One region of the Dorea formicigenerans genome, then DNA from elsewhere that is predicted to be linked to it. Evidence: riboswitches for the same ligand, from Rfam matches in the RefSeq annotation. Region 1 holds a riboswitch; each other region holds the start of a gene.
The links. Region 1 has a riboswitch for cobalamin ahead of NQ560_RS11710 (sirohydrochlorin cobaltochelatase). Riboswitches for the same ligand answer to the same signal wherever they lie in the genome.

Region 1 (11,485 bases):
TGAAATTATTGATTGGTATTGTTATTGGAATTATTTTTGGACAGATTTTCCCGGAAAATGTAATGAGCGTTGTTGTTCCATTAAAGAATATTCTGGGACAGGTCATTAACTTTGTAGTACCGTTAATTGTCATCGGATTTATTGCACCGTCTATTACAAAGCTTGGAAATAATGCGTCACGTATGCTTGGAGTTGCACTTATGGTTGCATATACGTCGTCCGTACTGGCAGCACTTCTTTCTATGGGAGCTGGATATGCAATTATTCCGAATCTTCCGGTTGTGTCAGAGATTGAAGGCTTAAAAGAATTGCCGGAAGATGTTTTTGGTCTGACTATTCCGCAGATTATGAATGTCATGAGTGCTCTTGCATTTTCCATTTTAATCGGACTTGCGGCAATCTGGACAAAAGCAAAGACGATCATTACTATTTTAGATGAGTTCCAAAATATTGTACTTGCAATTGTGTCAAAGATTATTATTCCAATTCTTCCAGTGTTTATTGCATTTACATTCACTTGTTTATCATATGATGGAACTATTACAAAGCAGCTTCCGGTATTTGTCAGTGCGGTCGTAATCGTTATGATTGGACATTATATCTGGCTGACAGTGCTGTATGTTGTAGCAGGAGTCTATTCTGGAAAGAATCCAATTGAAGTCGTAAAGCATTATGGACCGGCTTATATTACAGCAGTTGGAACGATGTCTTCTGCCGCAACACTTGCAGTTGCGCTTCGGTGTGCGAGAAAATCTAAAGTTTTAAGAGAAGATATGGTGGATTTTGGTGTACCGTTGTTTGCAAATATCCATCTGTGCGGATCCGTATTGACGGAAGTGTTTTTCTGTATGATCGTGTCCAAGGTATTATATGGTACATTACCAGATATTCAGACATTGGTACTGTTCTGCGTCCTGCTTGCGATTTTCGCCATTGGAGCCCCTGGAGTTCCGGGAGGAACGGTAATGGCATCATTGGGACTCATTACAGGCGTTCTTGGATTTGGTGATGATGGTACAGCATTGATGCTTGCAATCTTCGCACTTCAGGATAGCTTCGGAACAGCCTGCAATGTAACGGGAGATGGAGCGTTGACATTATTCCTGACCGGTTATGCCGAAAAACATGGAATAGAAAAGCAGAACATATCTGTGGAATTATAGATTGTTGAGGCATTCTTGAATTTTAGAAAATGAAAACATATCAATGGTATGATAATAAGAAAATGGAGAGTGGAATAAAACCACTCTCCATTTCTATATGCAAAGAAACTAAAACTAATTCAAATATGTAACAAGATCGTCCTGTCTCTTAGCAGCCTCGCGCTCTTCATCAGGATATCCCATTCCTACCATTCCGACAACCTGCATGTCTTTGTCAATTCCAAGACCTTCCAGGTAATCAGCAACTTCTGCTTTGTCTCCACAGTATTTTAACTGGTTGATCCAGCATGCACCAAGTCCAAGTGAGTGTGCTGCAAGAAGCATGTTCTCGATTGCGCATGAGCAGTCGCTGACTCCGTTGACAGCTTCTTTCTCACATGCAACAAGTACAATTGCCTTTGCTCCGTATAATGTGTAAGCAGGGTTCTCCATTCCCTTTGCTACAACATCCTGAAGGCTCTTGATAGAATCTGCATTCTGCATTACATAGAATCGGTATGTCTGTAAGTTCTTGCCGCTTGGAGCGTAAGTTCCTGCTTTGACAATCTCATCTACGAGATCCTTTGGAACGTCCTGCTCTTTGAATTTACGAATAGATCTTCGAGTATAAATGTTATTCAATACTTCGTTCATGATTACCTCTCCTTTTAAAATAATTAACCTTTTTATCTAAAGTACAGTATAATATTAAAAACAAGAAAAATCATTGTCTATTTTAGATAAAAATACGAAAAATAATTTGTAAATATAGACAAAATGGGTAGATATGTACATTGTTAAGAAATGAACAAAATGTTATACTAGTAATATTAAGGATTGAAGAAGTGCATAGCACAAAAAAATCCGTGGGTAGCGAAAAAAATGAATCATGCATCAGTCCGCAAAGGCGCGGGGGAGGAAGAGAAAATGTCAGATTTGAAATTTACTTGTACTGGTTGTCGCAATGGCTGTGTGATTACAGTCTGTTATAATGAGGAAGGTTATCCAGATGTGAAAGGCAATGGCTGTATGCGCGGCGTATTGTATGCAAATGACAAAGTAAGAGCAATGGATGAGAAAGAGACGGACAAGTAAGATGTTAAAATCATATGTTGCATTTGACATAGAGACGACTGGACTTAGCCCGGAGCACAATGAGATTATTGAGATTGGTGCATTGAAAGTACGGGAAGGAAAAGTTGTTGACCGTTTTATTCGTTTTATTGAACCGGAGGCCGGGATACCTCCGATGATTACGCAACTGACCGGAATTACAAATGATATGGTAGAAGGAGCAGGGAACTGCGGCGAAGTATTGCCGGAGTTCCTTGAATTCTGCGAACGGGATACGCTGATCGGACATAATGTGCAGTTCGACTTCAGCTTTGTGAAGACAAAAGCAAAAGAACTTGGTTACACTTATGATCATATGGGAATTGATACACTTAAGATTGCCAAAGTTGTTCACGCAGACCTTCCATCCAGAAAGCTTGGCGCACTCTGCGAATACTATCATATCGAAAATGTGGCGGCGCACCGGGCATATCATGATGCTCTGGCAACCGCAAAACTGTATCAGTCTATGGCGCATTTTTATGAGGAAAAGGAACCGAAGGTTTTTAAACCACAGCCCTTGGCGTATAAGGTGAAGAAAAAAGAACCGATAACCGCAAAACAGATCGCATTTCTCACAAGGCTTATGCAACAGAAGAATATTTCTATGGAAATGGACTTACATACACTGACAAAGAGTGAGGCTTCTAGAGAAATCGACCGGATTTTATCCCGACCGTAATGGAAGTGAGAAACCAATATGGAATACAGTCTGACAGGCTGATGTATTGACAGTAATTATCAGATGTGTTAGATTGTAAAAGTAATAGTTAAAGATACAAAAGAATAAAAAATGTGTGAGGTGTCAGTCAGAGAAAGATATTATAAAAAGTTATTTATCTGGCTGATGAAAAGGGAAACAGGTGTGAATCCTGTACGAACTCGTCACCGTATTTTGTGAGCTTTGAATCCTACATGCCACTGGGAGACCGGGAAGGCTGATTTTAGAGCGCCTGAGCAATAAGCCGGGATACCTGCCTTTCACAGTACAGGAACATATTTGTTCAGGCCACGAGGAACTGGCAGTACGAAATACATAGAAAGGCTATTTGACGGAAGGAAGATAATTTCGTCAATAGTTTGTTTTGCGTACTCTCTGTTCATTTTTTAATGGCAGGGATTTTTTATTATATGAATGTAATAAGAAACCTCCGGGAAAATTATTTTGTATCTTAGAAAAAATGGAGGATGGAAAGATGAAGAAAAAATTGGTAGTCGTATTACTTACTGCAGCTATGAGTATGTCTCTGCTTGCAGGATGTGGAGGAAATTCAGGAAGTTCTGACGCAAAGAGTGATGCAAAGACAGAGGATACGAAGGAGGACAGCAATCAGGTGGCAGCAGACAAGGTGGCAAAACTGATTGATGATATCTATGTTCAGGAGAGAACTGACAAGACAGATGAACAGTGCAAAGAAGCTAAGGAAGCCTGGGACGCATTAACAGATGCCCAAAAAGAATTAGTAGAAGGTGAGAACGCAGATCCTGATTACTTCGGAAGAGATACAGGTGACGCTTCGAAAGATGATCCGTTAAATCAGGACGAGATTGGTGAGAATGAACTTCTTGTTGTAAGTTTCGGTACATCATTCAATGACAGCCGCGCAAAAGACATCGGTGGAATTGAGAAAGCACTTCAGGCTGCTAATCCAGACTGGTCAGTAAGAAGAGCATTTACAGCTCAGATCATCATCAATCACGTACAGGCCCGTGATGATGAGAAGATTGACAACATGGAGCAGGCACTGGAGCGTGCAGTAGACAATGGAGTTAAAAACCTTGTTGTTCAGCCGACACATCTGATGCATGGTGCAGAGTATGATGAGTTATCAGAGACAGTGGGAAAATATAAAGATAAATTTGAATCTGTAAAGATTGCTGAGCCGCTTCTCGGCGAAGTTGGAGCAGATGCAACAGTTATCAATGCAGACAAAGAAGCAGTTGCAAAAGCAATCACAGACGAAGCAGTTAAGACAGCAAACTATGACAGCATTGATGCAGCAGCCGAAGATGGAACCGCATTTGTATTCATGGGACATGGAACTTCACACGTTGCAAATGTAAGTTATGATCAGATGCAGACACAGATGGAGCAGCTTGGATATAAGAATGTATTTATCGGAACTGTAGAAGGTGAGCCGGAAGATACAGAGTGTCAGGCAGTCATTGAGAAAATCAAAGAGGCCGGATATAAGAAAGTAATCCTTCGTCCACTGATGGTTGTTGCAGGAGATCATGCGAACAATGATATGGCAGGAGACGATGATGATTCATGGAAGAGCCAGTTTGAAGCGTCAAAAGCATTTGACAGTGTAGAATCACAGATTGCAGGTCTTGGAGAGATTGATGCAATTCAGCAGATTTATGTAGCACATACAAAAGCTGCAATTGAAGCTAAATAGTTGACAGGTCAGATTTTCAGAGTACAATTATAAAGAAAAATAATTAGAAAAGAGAGAATGGACATGTTAAAAAAGAAATTATTAGTTTTATTACTTTCCGCCAGTATGGCAATGACAATGCTTGCCGGATGCGGAAGTAATACGGATAAGAAAGATGACACAAAAACAGAAGCTTCCAAAGATGATGCGTCAGAAGCAAAGACTGACAGCAAAGATGCGAAGGAGCCTGAGCTGGAAGATGGAACTTATAAGGTAGATTTTAATACAGACAGCGGTATGTTCCACGAGAATCCGGACTATAATGACGGAAAAGCAACGCTGACTGTTAAAGATGGTAAGATGACAGTACATATTACATTGAATTCTAAAAATATCGTACAGTTATTCTTAGGCTCAGCAGAAGATGCACAGAAAGACGGGGCAGATCTTATTGATCCGTCAGAGACAACAGAGATTACTTATTCTGATGGTTCCGCGCCAGAGGAAGTATATTCCTTTGACGTACCGGTACCGACACTGGACGATGAATTTGATCTGGCATTGGTTGGAACAAAGGGTAAATGGTATGACCATAAAGTCAGTGTGTCCAATCCGGAATTGGTACAGTAATAATCTTTATTTTGTAACAAAATGTGAAATGAATAGTATGTAATTGGAAACCTCTATCATGCAATAAAAAGAAAGCGTGATAGAGGTTTCTGTATTTTTATCAGAACTTTATATGAAAAAATAATAAAACATACTTTTTCTATTATAGGAATATATAGATAGAACAAATGATTAATAGAAAATATTAATAAAAACAATTGGACGAGAATAGTACAAAAAGGTACTATTAACGTAACTGATTTATAACATAGAGTTGTTAAAGATTATAAATTTGACGTGTTAGAAAGTTGTTGATAAAATGAACAGACATTACATATTTCAGAGGGGAATTTTAAAGATATGAAAGAGAAAAAGAACTGGCTGGGGAAAGTTGTATTATTAATCGCAGTGATTGCAGCAGTCGCTGTGTATTTTTTAGTCCCAGGTGTCAATAAAATGATGAACAAGGTATTTGCCATGTTTGCAAGCGGAGACTTTACGGTTGTACGTGATTTTGTGGCATCTTATGGAGCATATGCGGCTGTAATCTCATTTTTACTGATGATCTTTCAGTCCATTGCAGCACCGCTTCCGGCATTTTTGCTCACATTCTCAAATGCGAATCTGTTTGGATGGTGGCAGGGAGCAATCCTTTCCTGGACAAGTGCTATGGCAGGAGCGGCTGTATGTTTCTACATTGCAAGAATTCTGGGACGTGATGTGGCAGAGAAACTTACAAGCAAGAGCGGACTGGCTCAGATTGATACATTTTTTGAACGATATGGAAAGAATACAATCCTGATCTGCCGTCTGCTTCCATTTATTTCGTTCGATATTGTAAGTTATGCGGCAGGACTGACATCTATGTCATTTATGTCATTCTTTATTGCAACAGGAATCGGACAGCTTCCGGCAACAATTGTGTACTCTTACGTTGGCGGCATGTTGACCGGCGGTGCAAAGTTATTTGTGACCGCGCTTATGATTTTGTTTGCCCTCTCGGCACTGATCTTTATGCTGAGAAAAATATATATGGACCGGCAGTCCAAAAAAGAAAAAGGGAGGATATGAAATGGATACTTACTACAATCCGGAAGATCTGGCGAAGTTTGGAACCATTGGGGAAAAAGCACCGGAGTTAGCAGAGAAGTTCTTCAGCTACTATAATGCAGTGTTTGAAGAAGGTGCACTGACAGCAAGAGAGAAATCTCTCATTGCACTAGCTGTGGCACACACGGTACAGTGCCCATACTGTATTGATGCTTATACCAATGACTGTCTGAATAAGGGAGTAACAGAAGAGCAGATGACAGAGGCTGTCCATGTGGCAGCAGCAATCCGTGGCGGTGCAAGTCTGGTTCACGGTGTACAGATGAAAAACATCGTAAAGAAATTAGAGTTCTAAAAATTAAAATAAAACATTTGAGGAGATTAAAAACATGAAAAAGAGAGTCGTAACATTATTATTAGTAGCAGCAATGACAGGATCTATGGTTGTAGGATGCGGATCAAACTCCAGTTCTGACACAAAATCTGAGACAAAGACAGAGTCTACAGATACAAAAACAGAGGAGAAAAAAGAGTTGGCAGACGATGAGTATCAGTATGTATCTGCTGAGGATACAGCGAAAGCTGACGGAGTTCACGTACTCGATGTAAGAGAGTGGGATAACTATGTGACTGGAAGAGTTAAGAATTCTGAGTGGTGCCCAATCTTCCCATTAGAGGATGATTCCTTAGTTGACGCTATGACAGATTACGCAAAAGAGAACCTGAACGATGGAAAAGATATCTACATCATCTGTAACAGTGGTAAGCGTGGAGCTGAAAAAGCAACAGGTGTATTAAGAGATGCAGGAATCGAGTCAACATCTATCTACACAGTAGAGGGTGGAGCAAAAGCACTTGCTGACGTAAGCGGAGCTCTTACAACAGACCGTACAGAAGAGAACATCGACTGGCAGTATGTATCTGGAAAAGATGCAGTTGCAGCAGTAGATGACAAAGATGTTCAGATTCTGGATGTTCGTGATGATGATACATACAAAGCAGGACACTTAAAAGGATCTTTCCAGTGCGGATTAAAAGAGATTGAAAGTGCAGATGCTCAGACAGCTATGTACAAACTGGCAACAGAGAAGATGGATTCTTCCAAGAAAGTATATCTTCTTTGCTACAGCGGAAACAAGTGTGCTAAGACAGGAATCTCTATCCTGAAAGACGCTGGCTTTGATTTAGATAACCTTTACATCATTGAGAATGGTGCAAAAGACGGGGACGTATCTGCTGCATTCGTGACAGAGTAAATTTGTAGAAAATCAGTTCATAAGAGCCGGGAGGGGAAACTCCCGGCTCTTATAATTTCAAGGTTCTGTCAGCATACAACAGTAGGAGAGTTTCCTACGGGAAAAGCTGCAAAACAAATATCACAATATGCAGTTTCAGAAAAATGCGGTTTATGGTATAGTAAAGTATATTACGGTGATTGTGAGAAATGGTATTGCAGTGGGGATAACGAAGAATGAAAAATAAAAAAATGTGGATATTTATCGGAATTATTGTTGTGATTCTGGTACTCAATCACATTTTCGGGTGGTCTGCCTACCTGGGAAATACAGAGAATTTGAAATTTTTGGAAAATATGGTACAGGATAATCTTCTTCTGGCGGTGTTGATCTACACAGTGCTTACGATTGTAAGTTGTGTCGTTCTGGCACTTCCGGGAGTGACATTTGCAATTATTGCGGGGCTGGTATTTGGACCGGTACTTGGAACAATCTGTTGCTCAGTTGCGACAACGCTTGGAGCAATGGTCGCATTTGTTGTGGGACGATTTTTCCTTCAAGACAGTATCAAACCGATGGCAATGAAAAATAAATATCTGAAAAAATGGCTGTTTGATGAGACGGGAAGTAACGAGATTTTTATTCTTATGATTACAAGACTGGTCCCGTTGTTTCCATACAATCTTCAGAATTTTGCCTACGGGGTAACAGATATTAAATTCTCCACATATTCTATATGTTCTCTGATTTTTATGTTGCCAGGAACGGCTATGTATACGGTTGGAACAGCCGGACTTGCAGACAAAGAGAACCGGATCCTTTATATAGGGATTGCACTTGTACTGGCGGTAGTTGTTATGGGGCTTGGTGCATTTTTGAAGAAGCATTATGTGCAGGAGGAACAAATTGAAGAGTAAAAATGATGTGTCAGAGTGTATACACTGCCATGTCTGTCAGAAGCATTGTGAGTTTCTGAAAAAATATGGCATTGATATTGGGGACACTGAAAAGCTGAAGGAATTATCTTATCATTGCTTTTTGTGTGGAAAATGTACAGAAGTCTGCCCGATTGGGATTGACGGGAGGGATTATATTCTAAAGCTTCGCCGGGAAAATGTCCGGGAGGCAGAAGGGACATTTCGCGAAAAAGGGTATGGAATGCTCTTAAAAGAAAAGAAAGATTATATCTATAAAAATTATCGTAATGCAACTGGAAAATGCATCCTTTTCCCAGGGTGTAATTTTCCTTCTTTTTATCCAAAGACAATGAAGAAGCTTGTGAAGCTTCTGAAAGAACATGGAATCGGAGTTGCCTATGACTGTTGTGGAAAGCCGATTGCGGAGCTTGGACTGGAAGTTGATGAAAAGAGAATTATACAGCGTATTAATGATGAGTTTGAAAAAAGAGGCGTGGAAGAGGTTATCATGCTTTGCCCGAACTGTTATACATTTTTGAAACCCTATTTGAAGGTTAAAGTGACAGACATTTATGCAAAACTTGAAGAACTAGGGATCGGTGAGAAGAATCTGGAGTCCGGCAAAGTATTTTTGCCTTGTCCGGATCGTGAGAAAAGAGAGATTCTTGCATCAGCAGAGCGATTCGTGAAGGGAAGTCTGGAATCGGTAAAAGGAGTACAGTGCTGTGGTCTTGGAGGCTGTGCACCGGTGAAAGAACCGGAAATTGCAAAGCACATGGCATCTGCACTTGCAGGAGAGAAAAAAGTATATAGTTATTGTGCTTCCTGCTCTGGCAATCTGACTCGTGGAGGCTGTCAGAACGTGAGACATCTCCTGACAGAGATTTTAAAGACTTATGAAAAGCCGGATGTGAAGAAATCCATGATCAACCGTGCGAAGACGAAATTTACATAATTTGTAACTGTTCAGAGCCAAGCAAAATTTCAAAAACAGGTATAAAATGCGTAGTATTTTGGAAGTTGGCTCTGAACAGTTACATTTGTTTTAAAAATGACTCCGTACCAGGTGACAATTCAACAAAAGAATGGGGATAAAAGATGAGAAGAGCAATCATTGTATTTACAAGAGTTCCGGTGGCGGGGCAGACAAAGACAAGGCTGATGCCATATTTTTCGCCGCAGGAATGTGCCGGGCTGCACACTTGCTTTTTGAAAGATATTGCCGGGCAATGTCAAAAAACACAGGCGGATCTTTATATCTGTTACACTCCGGACGATAAAGGAGCTGCATTAAAGAATATATTTGGGGATGACAAGATTTATTTTCCGCAGATGGGGGAATCTTTGGGAGAAAGAATGTACATGGCAATCCAGAGGGTTCTTGCCAAAGATTATGGATCCTGTGTGTTGATTGGAACGGATGTGCCGGAAATTAAGCAGGCAGATTTAGATTATGCATTTCGTCTGTTAGATGTGCATGACATTGTTCTGGGACCAACGCAGGACGGTGGATATTATCTTGTAGGTATGAAGAAGTCAGTGAGAGAGGTGTTTGAAAAACAAACTTACAGCCATGCAAGTGTTTTGGAAAATACAGCAAAAGCAGCTTTTGAGGCTGGTTATACAGTTGGTTTTGCAAGAACGCTTCATGATATAGATGAGAAAGAAGATATTAGCAAATTTCGAAACCGGATGCGTAAAACTCTGGAATTGCAGAAAAGTGAGACTGGACGTTATCTTCTGAAAAAACAGAAGATTTCTATTATTGTTCCGATTTATAATGAAGAATCCACGATAAAATCACTGCAAAAACAGTTGAGTCCTCTTCTGGACAAATGTGAAATTCTCTTTGTAGATGGCGGAAGCAAAGACCGGACATTGTCAATGATTGATTCCAGGTTCCGTGTACTTCATTCAGAAAAAGGCCGGGCAAATCAAATGAATCTGGGAGCAAAAGAAAGTTCCGGGGATATTTTGTTTTTCCTGCATAGTGACAGCGAGCTTCCGAAGCATCCGCTGGCGGAGATTCGTTATGTGATGAAAGACCATCTGGCAGGGTGTTTTGGAATTGCATTTCATTCAAAGCATTTCTTTATGTGGACGTGCCGTGTCATTTCCAATCACCGGATCAAAGACCGCAAGGTCATGTTTGGAGATCAGGGAATCTTCATAGACAGGGAGTTGTTCTTTGAGGCGGGAATGTTCCCGAACCTTCCAATCATGGAGGATTATCAGTTTTCACTGACTCTTAAGGAAATGGGCGTAAAACTTGGAATCGCAAAGCACAGGATTTATACATCTGATCGCAGATTTCCCCAAAAGACGATCCCGAAACTTAAGGTTATGTGGAAAATGAATCGGCTTCGCAAGATGTATCGGGACGGGGTACCAATTGACCGAATATCAAAGATGTACCGAGACGTAAGGTAAAATATAGCAGTGGATTTCAAGAAATAAAAATATCAAGGTAGAGGAAAAAATCTATGGAGCGGATCAGAGGTCTGGAAGAATATGTGAAAAATAAAGAGTACAGAGAAGCACTGGGATTGCCAAAAGAGAAGATGGAAAATTACGAATTGCTGGCACAGGGAGAGTATAATGTTAATTATGCATTTACACACCCTGTGACAGGAAAGAAATTACTACTTCGTGTGAATTGTGGAAGCCAGATGCATCTGGAGCATCAGATTGAATATGAAGCACATGCGTTAAGATTAATGGAAGGCTCTGGCAGGACGCCAAAAGTGCTTTATGTAGATGGCAGCAAAAAAATATTGGAGCATGGCGTTCTGGTCATGGAATACCTTCCGGGTCATGCAATGGATTATCATACAGAATTGATGCTGGCAGCCCCATGTCTGGCAGACATTCACAGTGTCCCGATTCCAGAGAGTGAAGAAATCCTTATACACCCACAGAATCCACTGAAAGCGATTCTGGAGGAGTGCGAGGAGATGTTCAAGGTCTATCTGGAATCACCATTAGGAGATGGAGAGAAAAAAACATATATCCGTGAACTTTTGGATCTTGGCTGGAAA
Region 2 (11,485 bases), 260 kb from region 1:
TGTGTCTGCACTGGTTCTCGCGGCTGTACAGACATCTGCGGTCCTGCCGCACTCTGATACTCTGGATACATTTTCACTTTTTTCTCATAGACAACTCTTGTGTCGCAGAGCATATCGTGAAAGCCCCGTTTTTCCTTATCAATTCCCACAATAATATATCCAATCCAGATAGATATTCCACATAAGAATCTTCCGACAGTCTCCCGGTATAACACATCCACAAATGAAAGCTTTTCATTTCTGTCAGCAGGTACTACTCTAAGATTCATCAGTCGTTTCCCAATCGTCGTTCCAGTACACCATGTCAATAAAGCAAAATACATGACTTTGAAAATATACAGCACAATATCTTTTAATGAATAATGAAACAATACATTTTCATCCAATATTGTACCACTGATCAGCGCTCCGATTCCAATCCATGCAAGACGCACAACGAGAAGTCCAATTGCCACAATGACGCTGTCTATCACATATGCTGCTAAACGCACCCAGAACCCGGCATAATTCTCATTACTGTAACTGTTCTGCATAATACATCAGCACCCCGCTTTCCTTCTCTTCGGCAGTTTCCTTTAATATCTGTGCCTCAGATTTTGGAACAAGCTTTTCTGCTTTACTAAATATTGCTGCCAATATGCTTTCCTCACTGCTCGGTGTATAGAACTCGTCTACTCCAAGCTCCGAAGCCATCTGATTCATTACATCCTGGTAAGTTGCGATCTCATCAATAAGCCCATTCGCTTTTGCCTGTTTTGCAGTGTAAGTGCGTCCGTCTGCCAGTGCTTTTACCTGGTCTGCCGACATATCTCTTCCGTCCGCAACAATATTTACGAACTCCTGATAACACTCATCGACCTGTGACTGGTAAATTGCGACCTGCTCGTCTGTCAGCTTGGAACTGTCCTTGTTCACACCACTCGTAATACTGACATAACGAATTCCAAGTTTCTCATAAAGTCCGCTCATATCATACCCTGACATAATGACACCGATAGATCCTGTAACCGTATTCTTATTCGCATAAATCTTATCTCCGGTTACAGACGTCATGTACCCGCCAGAAGCTGCATAATGCGCCATATAAGTCCAGATTGGACGGCCTGTCGTCTCTTTATATTCTATCAGCTTGTCATGAAGTTCTTCCGACTCATAGACCGCTCCGCCTGGAGAATCCACATACAGCAGAATCCCTTTATTATCTGAATCGTCCATAAGATTGTCAATATAATCCATCGTTGTATTGTGCTGATATCCAGACGATGTATCCAGTACACTGCTCTGCGTCTGCTCCTGAATCGTCCCCACTACATTCACAACTCCAATATAATCATCTGCCGGCGGATCAAATTCCAGTTCTCCAGCCAGCATCGTTGTCACATCTTCTGCCATTGTATTTGCAGATAAAGTATTCGTCAATACGCTTGTAACACCTGTCACAATAAATACAGCCCCAGCCACAACCAGACCGATTATCTGTTTGTTCTTCATCTTTTTTTCTCCTTTAAGTTCTAAATCTCCATAGCTTTTTTATTGTAACATATGAAGGATTGTTTTTCAAAAAATAATACATTTAACGCGTAGTAAACCTCGAATTTACTACGCGTCCTGCTATTTTGCTAACTTTATTAATTCTTCGATTCTTTTATTACATTCTCCCACCGGCACATCTGTTACAATAACTCTCTTACACTTTTTCATCACTTCAACTGCTCTTGCAAATGTCTCATCACTAATCTGCCGGAATGGTTCTTCTGTAATCACTTCCACTGCCAGAAGTCTTGCAAGCTGATAGTCAATATCATTCTTGTAGAGGATTCCTGCTGCAAATGGAATGTGTTCTTTCTGTAACTGTCGATAAATTGGGATTCCGCTTCCTCCGGACGAAATTACAAATACCTCTGGTTCTCCTTCTATCTTCGGAAGCTCTATGCTTCCAAATACCGGATCAAAAGAACCATTGTCAATTTCATAAAGACTGCGGATTGTATCTTCCTTAAATACCTCTTCTGGCTTTCCATAATGTGCAATGGTATCTCCCTTCACACAGATAATCTTATCCGACACTTTCTGTGCAAGATCAATCTCATGCAGCGACATAATGACTGTAATATGCTTTTTTCTTGCCATACGTTCCAATATTGCAAGTAATTCTAATTTATATCGTACATCTAAAAAAGATGTCGGCTCATCCAGCACAATAATCTCCGGTTCCTGACAAATTGCTCTTGCAAGAAGAACTCTCTGTTTTTGTCCATCACTAATAGCGTTAAAATCGCGGTTTCCCAGATCTTCTGCATGAACTGCCTTCATTGCCTCATCTACGATTTGTTCATCTTCCGGCGTCAGTATTCCAAGCCGCCCTGTATATGGGTAACGTCCTGTTGCCACAATTTCATGACAGGTCATAAGCTCCGTTTTGATACGTTCTGTCAAAACAACAGCCATATTGGAAGAAAGTTCTTTATAAGACATTTCCTGAAGCGACGTGTCATCGAAGAACACCTTTCCTCCAATTAATTTCAATTGTTTTGTAATACTCTTTAAAATTGTAGATTTACCGGATCCATTTGGTCCAATGAGCGTTACAATTTCACCTTTATCAATACCAATATTAATGTCATGGATCAGTGTCTTTCCCTGGTATCCAACAGCCATATCATCCATTTTGAAATAATAATCTACCATGTTACATTCTTCCTTTCTCGCGCTTCACCATCATATAGATGACAATCGGTGCACCAAGTATCGATGTGACTGTACTGATATTCAGCTCCACCGGTGCCAGTGCCATACGAGCGATCAGATCACAGATCATACAGAATACAGCCCCTATAAAAAATGTACCCGGTATCACCACAATCGGTTTTGATGTTCCGAACGCTTTTCTCGTAAGAAATGGAACTGCAATTCCCACAAAAGAAATTGGTCCGGCAAATGCAGTCACACACGCAGAAAGAATACTTGACAGTAATATAATAACAACTCGGAATACTTTAATATTCACTCCCATACTCTGTGCATATGCTTCTCCAAGCTGATATGCACTGATTGGTTTTGACAGTAAAAATGTACACACTGCCGCAATTCCAACTACAACTACAGCTACTTTTATATTTCCCCAGCTCATACCGGAAAAACTTCCCTGTGACCAGCCATGAAGATTTACAATATCAGAATCATCTGCAAATGTCACCACAAAATCTGTAATTGCGGAACAGATATATCCAATCATGATTCCTCCTACCAAAAGGGATGCCATATGATGAATCTTCTTTGACATCAAAAGAATGAATCCCGTCGATATCAACGAACCAATGAATGCTGCCACTACTAATGTGTAAGATGAAAAATGTCCTACATATTTTAAAAATACAATCATAGTCAGTGCGACAGCCATCTTCGCTCCGGAAGAAATTCCAAGTACAAACGGTCCTGCGATCGGATTTGAGAAAAATGTCTGTAATAAGAAACCGGACAGAGACAATGCTCCGCCCAGTAATGCTGCCATGAGGATACGCGGCAGACGTATCTTCCATATGATACTGTACTCTACCGCCTCTCCATCATGTAAAAATAATATTCTCAAAATCTTCGGCACAGAAATATGTACATTTCCCGTATTAATATTCAGCACTGTAATGACAAAAAATGCTGCGATCATACACACAAATACAAATGTATATCTGAATCTTTTTCTGAAATTTTCAGTATGAAAACTTAACTGTTCCTGCTTTGTTTCCTTATTTTGCATATTTCTCCACCAGTTTCTTTTATTTTTTGATCTTTATTTCATCTTTTCAAGAAATGTCATCTGACTGGCATCACCCTCTGTCAGCATCAGATGAATATCTGAAATCAGTTCTCCAACTGTGTCTGTCGCCTGATATAAGTTTTTACCAGTATACCATACATTTCCATCTTTGACAGCTTTAAACTCTGCAAACAGATTGCTCTTAGCTTCCAGATCACCAAGACTACTCACCTGTCCGTCAATGGTTCCGTTGTAAATAAGATAATCTGCATCTACTGCCGTTGCATAAAATTCTTCCATCGTAAGTTTTACAGATGGCGCATTCCCCTCAGAATTCTTCAGATCCTTGAACACATATCTTCCACCGGCAATCTCAATCATAGTCGGAATGTAGTCATCGGATTTGCGGACAACCACAGAACCGTCTGTATTGATGTAAAAATATGCCACTGTCTTCTCTGTATTCTTAAAATCCTTCAGATCTTCGATTACCTTGGCCTGGTCATCAAAAAATGCTTCTGCCTCTTTTTCTTTATTCAACATTGCTCCATAGACTTTAATCCACTCTGTTCTTCCAAGTGGATGTGACTCATAACTGGAATAATCTACAAATACTGGGATATCAAGGTCTTCAATCATCTCCTGCACCTTCGGTGAATGAAGGATCATCGTAGATTCTACTGCCAGTTTGCAATCTCCATCTACAATCTTCTCATAATCCGGTTCACTGTATTTTCCTGCAAATGTCATGGCTCCGGATTCCATTGCTTTCTTCGCACTTTCTATATACCAGCCGGAAGCCTCTAAACCAGAAAATTTCACAGTATCCATTGCATCTAATGCATCAAATAATGACATGATTGCTGTAGCAGCCATATAAATATTCTGAACCGGCTGATGGATGACAACAATATCACTGTCCAGTCCCTCCGGAGCCTCTTTGCCTTCCGGAACGATCAGATACTGCCGTCCCTCATGAACATCAATCAGCTTATATCCATCTTTGTAATAAAATACATCGAATTCCTGCGCATATGTCAGATTCATCGCAGACTCATACGTCAGCCCGTCAATTTGAGGGGCTTCTGCTTTTTTTGAATCATCACTCTTCTCTGAAGAAGTCTCAGTCTTCTGAGCCGCGCTATCCACACTATTCTTACCGCTTTTCACTGAGTTGCATCCTGCAATACTCGTTATAGTCATCGCAATCGCAACGCCAATACATAATTTTCTCTTTATCCATTTATTCATTATTTTGTCAACTCCGCATAAATTTCCTCTGCTTTATCTTCACAGCCAAAGATTGCTCCATAGACTTTCAGCCATTCAGCCTGTGCAAGTTCATCTTCTTCATCGATGGAGCGATCAATAAATACCGGAATATTTAAAGTATCATATTTGCTTAAAATTTCTTTCATTGTATTCAACTGATCTTCCAGAGTCTCTTGTGTCTCTGAATCCTCTTTCGGAAGAATCTCAGTATCCATCACTGTCAGATTACATTCATCTTTTATCAGTTTTTTATAATCAGGCTCGTCATATTTTCCAATACTGTCTACGGATTTATCCTTTAAAGCATTTTTAATTATTTCATTTGTGCAATCCTTCTCTTCACTAGCCACGGCTTTGACCTGATTTAATGCTCCAAGCTGCTCTAGTTTATCTAAAATCACATCTGACGCAACATAGGTCTTATCTGTCGGCTGCTGGATCACAATTGTTTCTTTATCCAATCCTACCGGAATCTCAACACCTTCCGGAACAATCAGATATTTCACAATATTGTTCATATACAGCTCGGATTTATCTTCCTGTTCTGACTGATTTTGGGAAGCTTCACTTGCACCGTCTTCTGTCTGTTCTTCCTCTTTTTTGCTCTGATCTGTAGTCTTTGTTTCAACACGGCCACTCTGAGTCATTTCTGTGGACTGTTGTACTTCCCCAGATTCGTCTTCCTGATTTTCTCTTGGTGTGCCAGACGCCAGATCAATCTCTAATAATTTAATTCCCTGCTCGTATTCATATATTTTAAAATACTGTGCATGGTTTAATTCTATCTCGCCCTGATATTCCAGTCCGATGATACTTGGTGCTTCCTGATCCAATTTCTTACTCTCAGAAGCCATTCCAGCTCCGATAACAGAACTTCCTTCTGCTGCCTGCGCACCTGCAAGATATACAAAAATGCTATATGTAATCTCATGCGCCTGAGACATTGCCGTTGTCATACCGATAATCTTATTATTCTTATTCAGTTCTACCGGAATCTCAAATGTTGTAGAGCCTCCCTGTGATACCGGTAAATATTTACTTCCATTTGCTTTTACATACTGATAATGTGAACTGCTAAATGCAATTGTCGCATATGCCTGGCCACCGGAAATTCTAATCTGTGAACAGGTAATACTAACCTTTCCAGTTCCGCCGGACCATAAAAAGCCATCTGGACTGTATACACCATCGGCCAGTTTTGTAGAAGTATTCACACGACCTGTAGAACCATTTGTATTGGAATCATACTTATTATCAGAACCATTCTGTCCAGAATTATTATTGGAACCGCTGTTATTAGTATTTCCGCCATTGTTACCTGAGCCACTATTATTGCCGTTATTTCCATTGTTGTTGGAGCCACCATTATTTCCGTTGTTGCCATTATCACCAGAATTGCTCTGATCTTCTCCGGCATCTACAGTGTTGGTGTTGAAGTTAAAGGTGATTGTACGATCATACCAATAATACTGCTGATCTTTTCTTGATTTTGCATATGCTGATATTTTTATTGGTACGTTCAACGCTGAAACTGGGATTTTATATGTGTACTTTCCATTTACTTCTACATATGGAATGAATCTTTCTTCATTTGCCTTTTCTGCTTCTGCTGCAGTTCCCATATATAATTTCTTATAGCTTGTTCCGCCTAATGTAATAATTGCTTCCATTCCTTCTGCTTTCTTCGTTAAAGTAGCAGCAACAACATTAAACATACTACTATTAGTTTCAACTTTATATGGACTATCATTTTTGTTCGGATCAAATTCATAATCTCCATTTTCTATTTCTTGAAACTCCATTTTTTCCGAACTAATAGTAATTTTTCGATCATACCAATGATATTGTTGATCTTTTCTTGATTTTGCATATGCTGATATTTTTATTGGTGTGTTCAATGCTGAAACTGGGATTTTATATGTGTACTTTCCATTTACTTCTATATATGGAATAAAACTTTCTTCATTTGCCTTTTCTGCTTCTGCTGCAGTTCCCATGTATAATTTCTTATAACTCGTTCCACTTAATGTAATAACTGCTTCCATCCCTTTTGATGTACTTGTTAATACACAATCTACTATATTAAACATTCCTGAATTAGATGTCGCTTCAACCTTGTAGCTTGCCCCATCAATCAGCTCAACTGTCTTATGTCCCGCTGCCACTTCTTTGCTTTGAACTTCTCCAGCACTGAGCAAATTCGCTCCTGCCACTTCATTTACTGATGTGGCAAGCTCTGGAAAATGAGCTTCTGCTGGCATATCCAAAAACAAATCTTTCTCTGAATACCACTCATTTTTTTCTGTCAGATGTGGTACGAACTGAAGTTTCTGCCCTAAATATTCAGCCTCAGTCTCAAATACAAAATCATATCCGCCAAGATTATTTTTCTCACCTTTTACTTCCGGTGTTTTTTCTGAATCTTCTTTTTTTCCGATATAAATCTTGTCATAGTTCTCATCTTTTGTAGATACTGTTACCTGAATCTTTCCATTCACAACAACCGCTTCCACTTTTTCTGCCTTAAACTCAGGAACAGCCGCTTCCTGCTCCGGTGATTCTTTTTCCTGATTTTTCTTATCGTTCTTCTCTACATTTGATGTAATATTCTGATTACCATTCTCCTGTACATTTTCCTGATTTGTATTATCAGACACCGGTTCTTCTTTAACCGGAACATTATCCTGAGTATCTTTTACTTCTGCCTGCTCATTCTTACCTATTTCTTCCTTCGAATTCTCCGCAGAATTACTCTTCTCATTTGTCTCACTATCTTCCTGTGCTATATTTTCATCTTGTTTTATTTCAACATTCTGAATCTGATCTGTCTCGCTGTTTTCTTCCGCATGCAGAACTGTTGTTGGTGTAACAGACATAGACACCGCCATAAACAGTGCTAAAAATCTCTTAGAATTTCTCTTCATCTCTTCCTTCTCCTTATTCTATTTCATCTTAGTTGTTTGGGACTTTTTAAGAAATATTTACACGAAAATAAAAAACCTTCTACCTGCAATAGCAAAAGATTTCCTGTTCCTTATGTATTTCGGCACAATCAATTACTCGTGATCTGGAATTTCTATTTCCCGTACCAACGGTCGGCAGGTTTCCTGACTTGTAAATCTTACATAGAATCTCCTTCCCAGTCTCCCAGTGGATGTCTAACACAACCTCAGATTCTGTGCTAACACACAATCTATGTATTCACTCACAGTGACGAGTTCGTACAGGTCTTGCACCTGTTTCCCTTTTACCTGTCTTCTAAAAACAGCACCGAACGTTCTTCATAATTTTCCATAACAAATATAACATTTAGACTTGAGAAAGTCAATGAAACCGGGGTTTTATTACAATTCATTATACTTCAATGACATGCTTAAAAAGCTTCCACAGGATTTCTCCCATAGAAGCTTCTTTTTCAATTTATACGCCAAATTCCTCATACAATTTCTTACGATATTCCAAATCCTCCAACGCCTTAATACTATCTTCCTGACGATTCTGCTTTGAAAGCTTCATTAATAAATTAGCAAGCCGTTCTTCCCCTATACGTTCTCCTTCTTTTCTTCCTTCCTCTCTTCCTTCTATTCTTCCTTCTATTCTTCCTTCCTCTCTTCCTCGTATTCTCCCTTCTCTTAAACCTCGCTCTATTGCCTCTTCTTTTACCAGTCTTTCTCTTTCTTCCATCTTCATATACTCGACCTCCACACTTGTACTTGTTTTTATCTCCTGTATACTCTCATGCAGACGGCGAAGTCTTTCATCACATTCCTCTGGAAGTCCATGTTCATTACTCTCAGTAATATAATGAAGAAAATCCACTAATTCTTTCGATACTTCATCTCCATTTTCCCCTTTTGTACTGAGAAATAATTTTGTAACCTCATCTCCAAGTAATAAATCCGGCTGTTCCTTGCAGCGACTTTCAAACGTATAGCAATACTTCTTCATTCCATATGGATCATAGTCACAAATTACAATAATAAACAGCGGTTTTAGCTTATCAAAACCTTTTTCACCGCTTTTCAACATTGGTGCGTCCATCAATGCCTGATAGAATCTGGTTCGTTTTGGAATATTTCCTTCCTTCCGATTCTGCATCTCTACATCAAAAACGCGACCATCTTCAGATTCTGCGACAAAATCCATTCGGATTCCACGTTTTCCCGGAATATTGTGAATAACCTTCTGACCTTCTTTCCACTTGAGGCTTTTTAATCGCAAACCAGTAGATAATTCGATAATTGTCTTGCAATTTTCCAGTTCCGCGGTTGCCACATCAAATAGAAAATCGTCCGTGAGATTCATCTCCTTTAATGGCTTCCATCTGTCTTCCTGCATGATTAAGTTTTCGGTTCTCTCCATACACTTTTCTCCTTGTATTATACCATTTATAGTTATTTTTTCAAACATGGAATATCGGACGAATCTGTCCGTATGATCAGAGCAGAACTGCTCTTAAATTAACTTGATCTTTTTCGAATGTTTGAAGTGGGTATATCATAACATATTCAACATCTTCTATACAATCAATTAATCCTTAATCTTTCCTTAAATCTGTAGAACTTTTTATAAATGTAATTTTTACATGCCGTTTTGTTTCATTAGATATACAGATGTAAATAGATTTATAAATTCGTCTGCTTTACCAAGAAAGGACAGCCATGTGTTTTTTCACATCGGCTGTCCTTTTGACATTTCACAAATATGCTGTTAAACAAAAGCCAGTGACTACAATAGCTTTACTTCTTTAAAAATCCCATGATTCAGCTGATAGCCAACATTCTTAATACACATCTGTCCGGCAAAATGTGCTTTTCCGATCATATGAATGCAGGCCTGTGCATATCCGATTGGCTCTTCTAACTGATGGTCCACAAACTTCGCTTTTTCTGTTCCAATAAGAGCAAGCGTCGTTTTCGGGCAGAGCAGAATCATAGTCTTATCATCGGCAAGCTGCTCTACTTTCTTCAAGAATGGGTACGTAAAATTCACCGTAACAGCTTCCATCATCTTCGGTCCCAGAATATTCACTCCGCCAGAAGAATCTGCATAGCTGATCAAATCTCCCCCGTACTCTTTCACCAGTTCCATATATTTCAAAATCTGATCTCCCAGTTTCCAGAAGACCTTTTCCATCACTTCCGGTTTTTTTCGCATTCCCTTGAACACATATCTTGCATCGATCAGCACATTGAGAATTGTAAATGGTCCTGCCACTTCGAATACAACATGTTCTCCTTCTTCACGAAGTTTTTTACATGCAAGAAGAGTCTCTTGAATTCGTCCTTTCGTGAAATCCATGTCCGGCAGATTTAATATTTCTTCTACATCTGTACAGACATATCCTCCAGCTCTCGGACCTGCAATCTCATTTCCAAGATTTATAATTCCTCCCATAGCCTCTGCCTCTAATGTATGGCAAAATGGAAGTTCACATATAACTGTTTTATCTTTCTCTTTCAACACTTTTGAAAGAGTCACCATTGTATCACAGTATGTGTATGCATCTGGAAATGTTAGTCCCAGTCCTTCTGTCACTTCTGAACGAATTCCTGCTGAATTATCATATGTACAATTAAAATCTTTTATATCTCCCATATTTTTAACATTACCTCTTCGCATAACCAAGATTGGATTTCCTCGCTTTATTCGGGTATTTCCTATCTCATTCGTTTCTTCAATTTTTAGTGAACTTCCGGAAACATAAGGCAATCGGCAAATAATCTCTCATAGCCTTCTGTTGCACCAAGTTCCATATAATCCATATGATGAGCCAGTTCTTCCATCTCACGCTTCACCTGACCGGATAAGAGCGCCATATAAGCCCCGGTCTTGGATGAGTTACCGACATAGACAAGTTTATCTTTCACTTCTGCCGGAAGAATTCCTGTTCCAATGAGGCTGTCTGCCGGAAGATGTGCTCCAAATTGTCCTGCGATCATAACCTTGTCAAGCTCACTCATCTCTTTTCCTGCCTTCTTAAGAAGTGCATAGAAGCCAGACAGAATGGCTCCTTTTGCAAGCTGTACCTGTCGGACATCTCCCTGAGTAATCTTAAGGTCTTCCGTCATCTTAAACTGACGTTTGATACCATCCATCTCAATCATTGGGTAACGATAATCTGTCTCTTCCAGATTCTTCAACTTGATAAATGCGCCGTCTTTTCTTACAAGTCCGGTTCTTACCAATTCTTTTACCACTGCCAGAATACCACTTCCACAGACACCGATTGGATCGGCATTGCCGATAATTTTCAGCTTCACGCCATCTTCCTTAATTTCAACATCTTCAATAGCTCCCTCTGCCGCACGCATACCTGAGCTGATGTTCATACCTTCCAGTGCCGGACCTGCGGCACAGGAACAGGAAAGTAATCTTCCATGATCTGAAAATACAATCTCTCCATTCGTTCCGATATCAATAAACAGAACATTTTCATCTGCCTTATGAAGCTCACAG
Region 3 (9,399 bases), 250 kb from region 1:
CTGGTACGTTTTTTCCAGAAATCTCCGAAGTTTTTCTTCCTCCACTGACCCTGAAGTATCAATCACAGTCACAAATGTTTTCACTACCCGGACATCCTTGTACTCCAACGGCTCGACCAGCGGCATATTTCCATACAGTTGCATTCCATAAGTATAGAAATTATAATCAAATTCCTCATCATTGATCTTCATACGTTCCCCAAGCCTGGTGAACTTTCTTAAGAATGCACTGTAGTCCTGCTTCTTTCTGTTCGCAAGCTTTAAATTCACCAAAAAATCACCGGTTTCACCACTCCGGCTTTTCATAAATGTCTCAAGATCCACCTGAATCTTTTTCGCAGCCTGCTTCCACAGCTCTTCCAATTTTTGATTTGAGAACATGACCTCCCGGTTCTGATTCACCTGCCCTGATTTCACCTGGATTACATCATTCCTGTTTTTTGTTTCGGGATACCAGAAGCTATGGTCATCCCGACGGAAAATTTTCTCCAGCCAGTCTATTTCTGACTCTTTTGTCTTTTTCAGATATCCATAAATCTTTTCCGCATTCATAAGTCCCACATTTTTCCGGATGCGGTCAAGTTCGCGCTTTTCATCTGCCCCGGCACTAATGTCTGCAAAGTCCAGTTTCCAGCTTTCGATGATATATTCTGTTGCCATATCGCATGCAAGATCCCATTTTCTTTGCTCGATCTGTGGATTTACAAAGAAATGTCTGAATATTCCATGCACGACTAAATGCAAATACATTCTGCTGACGAAACCTTTCTCTTTCTGATATGCTCTCAGTACGTATTCCGGATTATAGTAAAGATTTTTTCCATCTGTTCCCATACCATATGAACGATTACACATACATTTAGAGGGACTCTCCGTCAGCATCCGAATTGCCGGTTCCAGAAACCTCATATTGACCAACGTTCTCTGTCCGCTAAAGTTCAGAACTTCTGAAGCCACTTTTATTATTTCCACACACATAAATATTACACCTGATCAAGCCCCAGATTTTGAATCTGATCCATAAGATTTTTCTGTCTCTCGTAGAACATCAAATTCTTATTATGTTTAAAATACTCCCGACATCCATACTGACTGATAAATCTGGCCGTATATTCATTTTCCGTAAGTTCTGTCACAAGTACAAGAATCTCCTGTCCTTCTTCAAACACATCTTCACAAAAGTAAAATGAGTTGGACAGACACCCCGATGCTTTTCTTGTCTGCTCTTGAAAGCTTTCTGTCAACTGGGCAAAATAATCTCTGAGAATTACAAAATCTCTTTCATCCGGAGTCCGTATGCCTGCTTTTTTCCGGCATTCTTCCAGATAAACAAGCACACGGTCATCTTCCCACACCTGGGCACGGGATAAATTACCGGCACGTTTTTTCTGTTTTTCTTGTTCCATTAAACATTCTTTTTGTTGTTCGATACAAGAAACAAGGTCTCGGCCTTTTTCCACATCTGCTTTTATCTTTTTCAGGCAATCCCCAAATACAAACAATGCATTTTGCATCTCCATTGTCTCTTTAACAGTATCCGTAATTCCATCCATCAAAAGACCAAGGAAAGAAATCCTCTCATCAAAAGATGCTTTCATCGCCCTCTGTCTTACTTGCTCTGATGGAATGCCAAATAAGATACGGTCCACCTGATAATCATTTTTATATTTTTTGAACAAATCATAATAAATTGCAAAGTCACGGGCAATCTGCTCATCCTGCACGTACTGGCTGATCAGATTCAGATCCACAGGCAGATTCTTCTTTTCACTCAGACACATGATCTGACTTAAATCTTCCCAGCCTCTTGCTGTCACAAAATGCTTTCCATCCACTGTATTTTCCACGGAATAAAATGCATCTTTCTTCAGATCCAGATAGGTCAGGATTGCCGGGTGCATCCCCTGCTCATAAGCATATGTTTTCCAGACACTATAATCAGGCTCTACATCCATTCTCTTTACGCGGTCCCAGGACGCAATATCGAATTCCCTCACAGAATGATTGTATTCTGGCGGATTCCCTGCAGTTACGATAATCCAGCCCTCAGGCACTTTGTGCTGTCCAAATGTCTTGTACTGTAAGAACTGAAGCATCGCCGGCGCCAAAGTCTCAGATACACAATTGATCTCATCTAGAAAAAGAATTCCTTCACATATTCCCGTGTCCTCCATCACTTCATAAACCGCTGCAATAATCTCACTCATCGTATACTCAGATACCTGAAATTTTTCTCCGCCATACTCCTTTTCTACAATGTATGGAAGTCCCAGTGCACTCTGCCTTGTGTGATGTGTCATCGTGTAAGACACAAGTGCTACTCCAAGTTCCTGCGCAACCTGCTCCATAATTGCAGTTTTACCGATTCCCGGCGCTCCCATCAAAAATACCGGACGCTGCTTTTCTGTCGGAATTATATATCTGCCTTTTTCATCCTTTTCCAGGTACAATTTTACCGCATGTTCAATCTGCTCTTTTGCTTCCCTAATATTCATAAATATTATGACAACGCTGCCAGAAGCTGATCAAGCTGGCTGCCCGTCTCCTCCTTCTTATCCTCATTTTGGATTTCATCCTGATAATTCAACAGCATGCTGCGGATCTCCATATCGGATTTTTGCAGTGACTGATCCAGAAGTCTGTTCACTGCCTGTTCCGCCAATAAATTGTAATGAATGAAAAACTGTAATAACTTTTTATTTTCTAATAAAAGGACTTCATAGGAACTCCGGTTTTCTTTCAGATCCTTCACATAAGAATCAAGGATTTCACTTCTTACATCTCCCTGTTCTACCAGGTAATCTGCAAGTCCTGCTGCCGCCCACATTCTCCATTCTTTTGCAAATCTCGTAATCCTCATATTCGGTGCAATGATTTCTTCCATATCATAGCAAGTTGTCCACATATCCCAGTCCTGAAACACTTCTTCATCCACCGGATTTCCTTCTATATACACTCGTTTTAATGCAGAACATTGTGAAAAGATGCCTTTGCCAAACTCTGTCACCCGTTTTGGGAAATGAAGTTCTTTTAAATTCGTACACCGGTAAAACACCTTGCGTTCTACCACCTCCAGTCCTTTTGGCAAATGTACTTTCTCCAGACTGACACAAGTCACAAAAGCACCTTCTTCAATTCGCTTCACACTCTCCGGTAAATCCACCTGTTCCAGTGCCGCGCACCCGGAAAATGCATGAGCCCCAATCACTTCTGTATCATGCGGCAGTATTACTTCCCGCAGTTTTCCACAATCATTAAATGTATCATGCGGAATCTCCACCAGATGTTCTGGAAACTTCGCTTTTTTTAACATCCTGCAATAACGGAATGCACTGTGCCCAAGTTTCTGCAAATTCTCCGGTAATTCTATATATTCCAGAGGTGTTCCGCTGAAAGCATAAATGTCGATTGTTTTTATGCTTTCCGGTAAATGTATCTTTTTGATTCCACTCCCCTGAAAGGCATGCTTTCCAATTCGTTCCACTGAATCTGGCAAATGCACTTCCTGCACTTCCATGCAATACTCAAAAGCACTGTCTGCGATGATCTGGATACCATCCGGCACTTCTACAAATGCGTCAGCTCCAAGATATTTTATAAGCGTATCTCCTTCTATCTGAAGATTTTGATCTACGCTTCCAGATTCCATTACACTTTTTAATACTTCCCGTGCATTTTCACTTTTCAACGCTTTCGTATTCAGTCGTTCCAGCGCTTTCCAGCCTTCTTCTATTTCCTCCAATTCCACATCGTCTGAATCAATATTGTTGACCAGAATTACATCTGCATGTTCAATCTGGTCTACATAAAATTCTCCCAGTCCGGAGGCATATGCCTCCACCATGCCAATGTCTACAACGGTAACATTCGGTCCGATCACCATCTCAAGATGTTCCTTCTCTTTTAGCTGCGTACATACTTTCACGACATCGGACAGTTTTCCAAATCCAGATGCTTCTATAAAAATTCTGTCCGGGCAATCTTCCATGGCAATCCGGCGCATCTTTTCTTCAAACTCAAGTGCCATCCCACAGCAAATACAGCCCTCACCGATTTCTTCATAGATCAAGCTGCCTTCTGCATTTTCCCGGTCAACTGCCTGTGCACCAAAATCATTTTGAATTACCGCAGTCTTTCCCTTTACCTGTTCTATACATTGATTTAAGAATGTTGTTTTTCCGGATCCCCGAAATCCAGATATGATCTGAACAACCATGTCCTGTTTATCTACCTCCATCAGATTAGTTTTCTGATTTTATATCTTTTTATTCAAATTTGGCAGATTATCTTTCCGACACATTTTACTCAAAGTTCTTAGGATCTAATGGCCATTTTCCATACTTTCTTGCTGCATTCATAAACGCTTCAATATTCTCCAATTTTACCTGACCGGAAAGATCACATCCAGAGGCAAGAATATAACCATTCGGTGAATCCCATGCTTTCTGCAAACACCTCTTTACAGCTGCATCCATTTCTTCCTTTGTTCCCTGAATAAAATAGTCGACCGGTGCCACATTTCCAAGAATCGGCATCTTCTGCCCTGCTGTATTTTTTACATGCTCCAAATCAACGACATTGTCCACACTGATCATATCACTTCCTGCATCTGCCATGTCATCAATTGTTTTGGTCGTATCCCCACATATATGATAGCAGACCATTCCTCCTGCATCATGAATTGCCTGATTTACTTTTTTTGCATACGGAAGCACAAACTCCTGATACTGACTCTTTCTCAAGATTGTGCCAGAAGCGAGTGGATCACATTGTAGGATCAATACCCCTTCTTGAATGAACTCTTTATAAATATCGATAAGACAATCTGTTGTAAACTGCACAAGTCTGTGAACCTTTTCTGGTGATTTCCTCATGGCACGGAACAGCTTCTCTGCTGGATAACAGCTTGTGGCAGCTGTATATGGTCCAGTAATCAGAACCCCGACCGGTACTTCATCACCAATTTCTTCTTTTACAATGTGGCATGCCTCCAGACAATGTCTTAGGTGCGGATCATTTTCTTTTTTCAGACGTTCCGGATCCAGCTTGTCAATATCATCCAAACTTTCAAGCGGATACGTTGCGATTGCAGGTGTCTGAAACTCCGGATCATTGGTCGTTCCCCCAAGCCCAACTCCTACCATGTGAAGCCCGTATTCAATGACTGCAAGGTCATTACCAAATCTTTTGTACGCTTCAATCTGACACTTTGCCTCATTCTCCGGTGAGCTTCTTTTCTCGCGATGAGTCATCCCACATACATCGCCTGACATAGATACTATGACCGGCATTGCAAGCATTCGATCCATCGATTGTCCTGTCATAAAAGCATTCAGTCTTTGATTCGGTGTCATCTGGTCTAATTCGTGCATAAATCTCCTCCTCGTATTATACATGCAAACAATAAGTTTCTCAATATTCCCCCTGGATTTTATACACTATAACTTCTATCACTGTCATGAACGATCAGTATAAAATATTTTTCCACTAAAAAAGGCAGGGAAAATAAAACGAAGTGTCTGTTCTTTTCCCTACCGAAAATCCCAATTCCTATATAGCAGGTTTCCTGGCTTGATTTCATCCTCTGCTTTCCTCTTCCCGGCTTATATTACTGCTGTTCTGTTGCAGATATAAATACCAGTGACTTCGTTGAAGCTTCGTCCATCTTACAGTAGAATAGGCTGCCCTGTATTCTCACCAGATTCCCTTTTAAATGTCAAATCCATCACTAATATAGTCTTCTGCATCCAGTATAATTATTAAGCACGCTTATTTCAAATAAATAATATTGATATATCTACCCAATTATCGTTTTTTCAAATAAAATACACTCAGTCTTCATGGAATTCCTAAAAAGAATAAACTCATAAAAACCAAGTGTACATAATTAAGAATGGCTCTACATTCCTACTTGCGAAACTATATACTTATTTTTTTCTTAATGCTTTCTTTTTCTCAAGATTTGTGACAACCATGCAGCAGCTTGCATCACCTGTGATGTTTACTGTTGTACGTCCCATATCAAAGATACGATCCACTCCGGCTACAAGAGCGATTCCATCTACTGGAAGTCCTACAGATGTAAGTACCATTGCCAGCATAACCATTCCAGATCCCGGCACACCTGCTGTTCCGATAGATGCCAGTGTTGCTGTCAGGATAATCGTCAGCATCTGTGGAAGTGTCAGGTTGATTCCATAACAGGACGCGATAAAGATTGCACATACTCCCTGATAAATTGCAGTTCCATCCATGTTAATTGTTGCTCCAAGCGGAAGCACAAATGAAGTCACTTCTTTTGATGCTCCCATGTTCTCTACACACTCCATATTGATTGGAAGTGTTCCTACGGAAGAAGCACTGGAAAATGCAAACATCATTGCCGGAAGCATTCCTTTAAAGAATGCGATCGGACTCATACCGCCCATTGTCTTTACTGCTAATGAATATACAACAACTGCATGTATAATGTAGCAGACATACGCTGCTAAAAGCACCATTGCCAGTGAACCGATGATCATCGGACCATTTACTGCAATAACCGGGCACAACAGACAGAATACTCCGATTGGAGATAATCTTAAGATCATCTCCATACATTTCATAAACATATCATTCAAATCATTACACCCCTGGATCAAACGTGGATTTTTCTCCGGTCCAATCAGAATAATCGCAAATCCGAACAATACTGACATCACAATTACCTGAAGCATATTGGACTCAGACATCGGTGCAATAAAATTGGATGGGAAAATATTCACAATTGTATCCATAAATGATACCGACTCTGCTGCTTCATAAGTCAAGTCTGTTGTTGCAACGACCGGGAACATTCCTTTGAACAGATTTCCTCCAATCAATCCAAATGTGATTGCAAATGCGGTTGTACACATATAGTATACAACGGTCTTTAAACCAATTGCTCCTACTTTTTTAATATCCTGCATGGAAATAATCCCACACATAATGGAGAATAATACGATTGGAACTACGATGAACTTTACAAGGTTCAGGAAAATTGTTCCAAACGGCTTAATGTAACTCTCTGCAAATTCTGCATGACTCTGCATCAGAAGTCCTACTACAATTGCAAGAATCAATGCGATAAAAATCTGCATTGCCAAAGACATTTTTTTCTTTTGTTTCATGATTTTAACCTCTCTTTACTTGATTTCATTTCCACGTTATATTTTACCCCAAAAAAGCACTGTCATAAGACAATGCCTATTCTCTGATATAAAATTATATCATACCTTATTCTGATTCATCAACCAGTTTTTTGCAAGTTCATGTGGAAAATTATGCATTTTTTGATTTGTTGGGGACGTAGCAAACTTTCAAAATACTACGTCCCCAACTGCGAAACACGGTGTCCCTTTTTTGCCTCAAAATATCATTTTTGCATTTTTGTCGCTTCATTTGCACAAATTACATATTTTAATCTTCCAGAATACCTTTCGGAAGCTTTCCTAACTGCGCACCACGACCGTATTTTCTTGCCGCATAGATAAATGCCTCCACATTTCTTTTCGGTGTACCAATCGGGAGCTGACATCCTGTATTCAAAATGTAACCTTTTGGATTATCTCCACATTTTCTCAGGCAGTCTTTACATACCTCAATGACATCATCAATCGATCCATCTTTCATCACTTCGATCGGCGGAACGTTTCCGGCAAAGCGCATCCGGTCACCCACCTCACGCTTAGCAACCTCCAAATCCTCGCAATTATCGATACTGAATGAAAATAGACCTGCATCTGCAAGATCACTCTAAATAGGGCTTGTCTTACCACAAATATGAGCTCCCGGTCTTGATCCCATAATTTTCTCTGTTCCATCAATCAGTTTTTTAATATAAGGAAGCGAAAATTCATCAAATTGCTTCTTACTAATTACATCCATACAGGTTACCGGATCGGAAAAATTCGTTCCGACCGATCCGAACTCATGGTAAAATGCTTCAAACCATTTTAAAGAACAGACAACTGTCAAATCAAGCAATTTGTGAAGCATTTCCGGATTCTTTCTCGTATCGCGAAGAACCTTTTCAACTGGCCTGACTGCTATAGCTGTTGAAATCGGACCTGCCACACTCGTTGTCATACTAACATCCGGGAAACGTTCTTTCAATCTCTTGGCACTTTCCAAAATCGGTGCAAGAACTGGATTTTTATAAGGATCCGTCACTTCCAATTTGTCGAAATCCGCATAATCCTGCAACACATGATGTTCAATATAATCAATTCCATGTTCAGGAACCCCTAACTTTGAACCAAGCGCAACGCCAATTGTGCGAAGACCTAATCCAACATTAAAGCTATCCAGACCAAATTCTTCTTTTCTTCGTCTGATTACTTCGCTTTTCACTTCAAAGTCTTTCGCAAATTGTGATGTTGTAAATCCAAAAATATCTGCCATAGCCGGATCAGGTGCCTGTAATGTATACGGGATATGATCTACCTCTTTCCCCTCGTTATAGGCCTTGATACGCTCCGCCGCAGTCATCTCAACCTTCTGCTCGCTCATTAATTTCTTTAATTCCGTATAATCCATAACTTCCTCCCTTTCTTGAATTGGGAACATAGTAAAACTCAAAAAAACTACGCCTCAATCTTTCAATATGGTGTCCATTTTACACGACATATGTTGTATGCAATGACTCTTTGTTTGTCATTCCAAAATCTTCTTCTGTCATTACACCTCCTTTTTCAATAATCAAAAATTGGTCATCCCATTTCCCAGACACTAATTTTTCTAATATAATATTACTTCCCGGCACATATTGATATGGCACATTTATAATTGCAGACTCCCTTTTTGCACGCTCTACATATTCTTTTGAATAACAATCATAAACACCTGTATCCACAATATCTACACTCTTGTAAGCATCAAACCAGACTTTCATAACTCTTTTGGCTCTTCTTTCGCCATACTTTAAAACTAAATCTTGTTCCATCTGTTCAATAGACATCAAATCTCTGTTTTCAGTCAAATAAAAATGTCCGACTTCTTTTAAGTTGTAATGAAACTTTTCGTCCGTATGCATTAAAAGTGTAATACAATCATCAACTTTTGGCATAATTGTCCGCCTTGGAAAAGTCCATCCTACTGATGCCCCTCCACAAACTCCCAGTCCCAAAAGCACGGTGTCTATTTCCTCCGGAAGTTGTTCCATGGCAAGAAATGCCAAATGCCAGAATTTTTCCGGTCTGCTATGCTTGGAATTATCCAGTTCAATAATGGGATAATTTGTATTCATTTTTTTCTGTGCTGCTTTCACATGATTTGTAAGTGTGGAGCAGACTATTATAGCAGTATTCATATAATCGTCCTTATACTTTTTATATTTCTATGTATTAAAAAAGGCAGAGTAAAAACAGCGTAACCGCT

Region 2: another riboswitch for cobalamin. It lies ahead of NQ560_RS10575 (TroA family protein); the one in region 1 lies ahead of NQ560_RS11710 (sirohydrochlorin cobaltochelatase).
Region 3: another riboswitch for cobalamin. It lies ahead of NQ560_RS10620 (uroporphyrinogen decarboxylase family protein); the one in region 1 lies ahead of NQ560_RS11710 (sirohydrochlorin cobaltochelatase).

Annotation. Positions count from the first base shown of each region.
Region 1 is NZ_CP102279.1:2,416,333-2,427,817, reverse strand. Features, by position in the region: gene NQ560_RS11730 (dicarboxylate/amino acid:cation symporter) at 1-1,163, shown strand, start outside; gene NQ560_RS11725 (nitroreductase family protein) at 1,278-1,796, opposite strand; gene NQ560_RS11720 (molybdopterin-binding domain-containing protein) at 2,070-2,237, shown strand; gene NQ560_RS11715 (3'-5' exonuclease) at 2,239-2,937, shown strand; cobalamin riboswitch at 3,039-3,251, shown strand; gene NQ560_RS11710 (sirohydrochlorin cobaltochelatase) at 3,452-4,657, shown strand; gene NQ560_RS11705 (hypothetical protein) at 4,721-5,266, shown strand; gene NQ560_RS11700 (TVP38/TMEM64 family protein) at 5,606-6,316, shown strand; gene NQ560_RS11695 (arsenosugar biosynthesis-associated peroxidase-like protein) at 6,318-6,650, shown strand; gene NQ560_RS11690 (rhodanese-like domain-containing protein) at 6,685-7,551, shown strand; gene NQ560_RS11685 (TVP38/TMEM64 family protein) at 7,767-8,447, shown strand; gene NQ560_RS11680 ((Fe-S)-binding protein) at 8,419-9,402, shown strand; gene NQ560_RS11675 (TIGR04283 family arsenosugar biosynthesis glycosyltransferase) at 9,546-10,877, shown strand; gene NQ560_RS11670 (phosphotransferase family protein) at 10,931-11,485, shown strand, end outside.
Region 2 is NZ_CP102279.1:2,153,592-2,165,076, forward strand. Features, by position in the region: gene NQ560_RS10550 (RDD family protein) at 1-533, opposite strand, end outside; gene sppA (signal peptide peptidase SppA) at 514-1,491, opposite strand; gene NQ560_RS10560 (ABC transporter ATP-binding protein) at 1,612-2,688, opposite strand; gene NQ560_RS10565 (FecCD family ABC transporter permease) at 2,690-3,754, opposite strand; gene NQ560_RS10570 (ABC transporter substrate-binding protein) at 3,788-5,005, opposite strand; gene NQ560_RS10575 (TroA family protein) at 5,005-7,950, opposite strand; cobalamin riboswitch at 8,107-8,316, opposite strand; gene NQ560_RS10580 (Rpn family recombination-promoting nuclease/putative transposase) at 8,447-9,388, opposite strand; gene NQ560_RS10585 (methylcobamide--CoM methyltransferase) at 9,755-10,624, opposite strand; gene NQ560_RS10590 (ASKHA domain-containing protein) at 10,711-11,485, opposite strand, start outside.
Region 3 is NZ_CP102279.1:2,168,437-2,177,835, forward strand. Features, by position in the region: gene NQ560_RS10605 (vWA domain-containing protein) at 1-957, opposite strand, end outside; gene NQ560_RS10610 (ATP-binding protein) at 984-2,495, opposite strand; gene NQ560_RS10615 (leucine-rich repeat protein) at 2,501-4,237, opposite strand; gene NQ560_RS10620 (uroporphyrinogen decarboxylase family protein) at 4,302-5,372, opposite strand; cobalamin riboswitch at 5,540-5,749, opposite strand; gene NQ560_RS10625 (dicarboxylate/amino acid:cation symporter) at 5,928-7,151, opposite strand; partial or broken gene NQ560_RS10630 (uroporphyrinogen decarboxylase family protein) at 7,441-8,589, opposite strand; gene NQ560_RS10635 (DUF1638 domain-containing protein) at 8,639-9,331, opposite strand.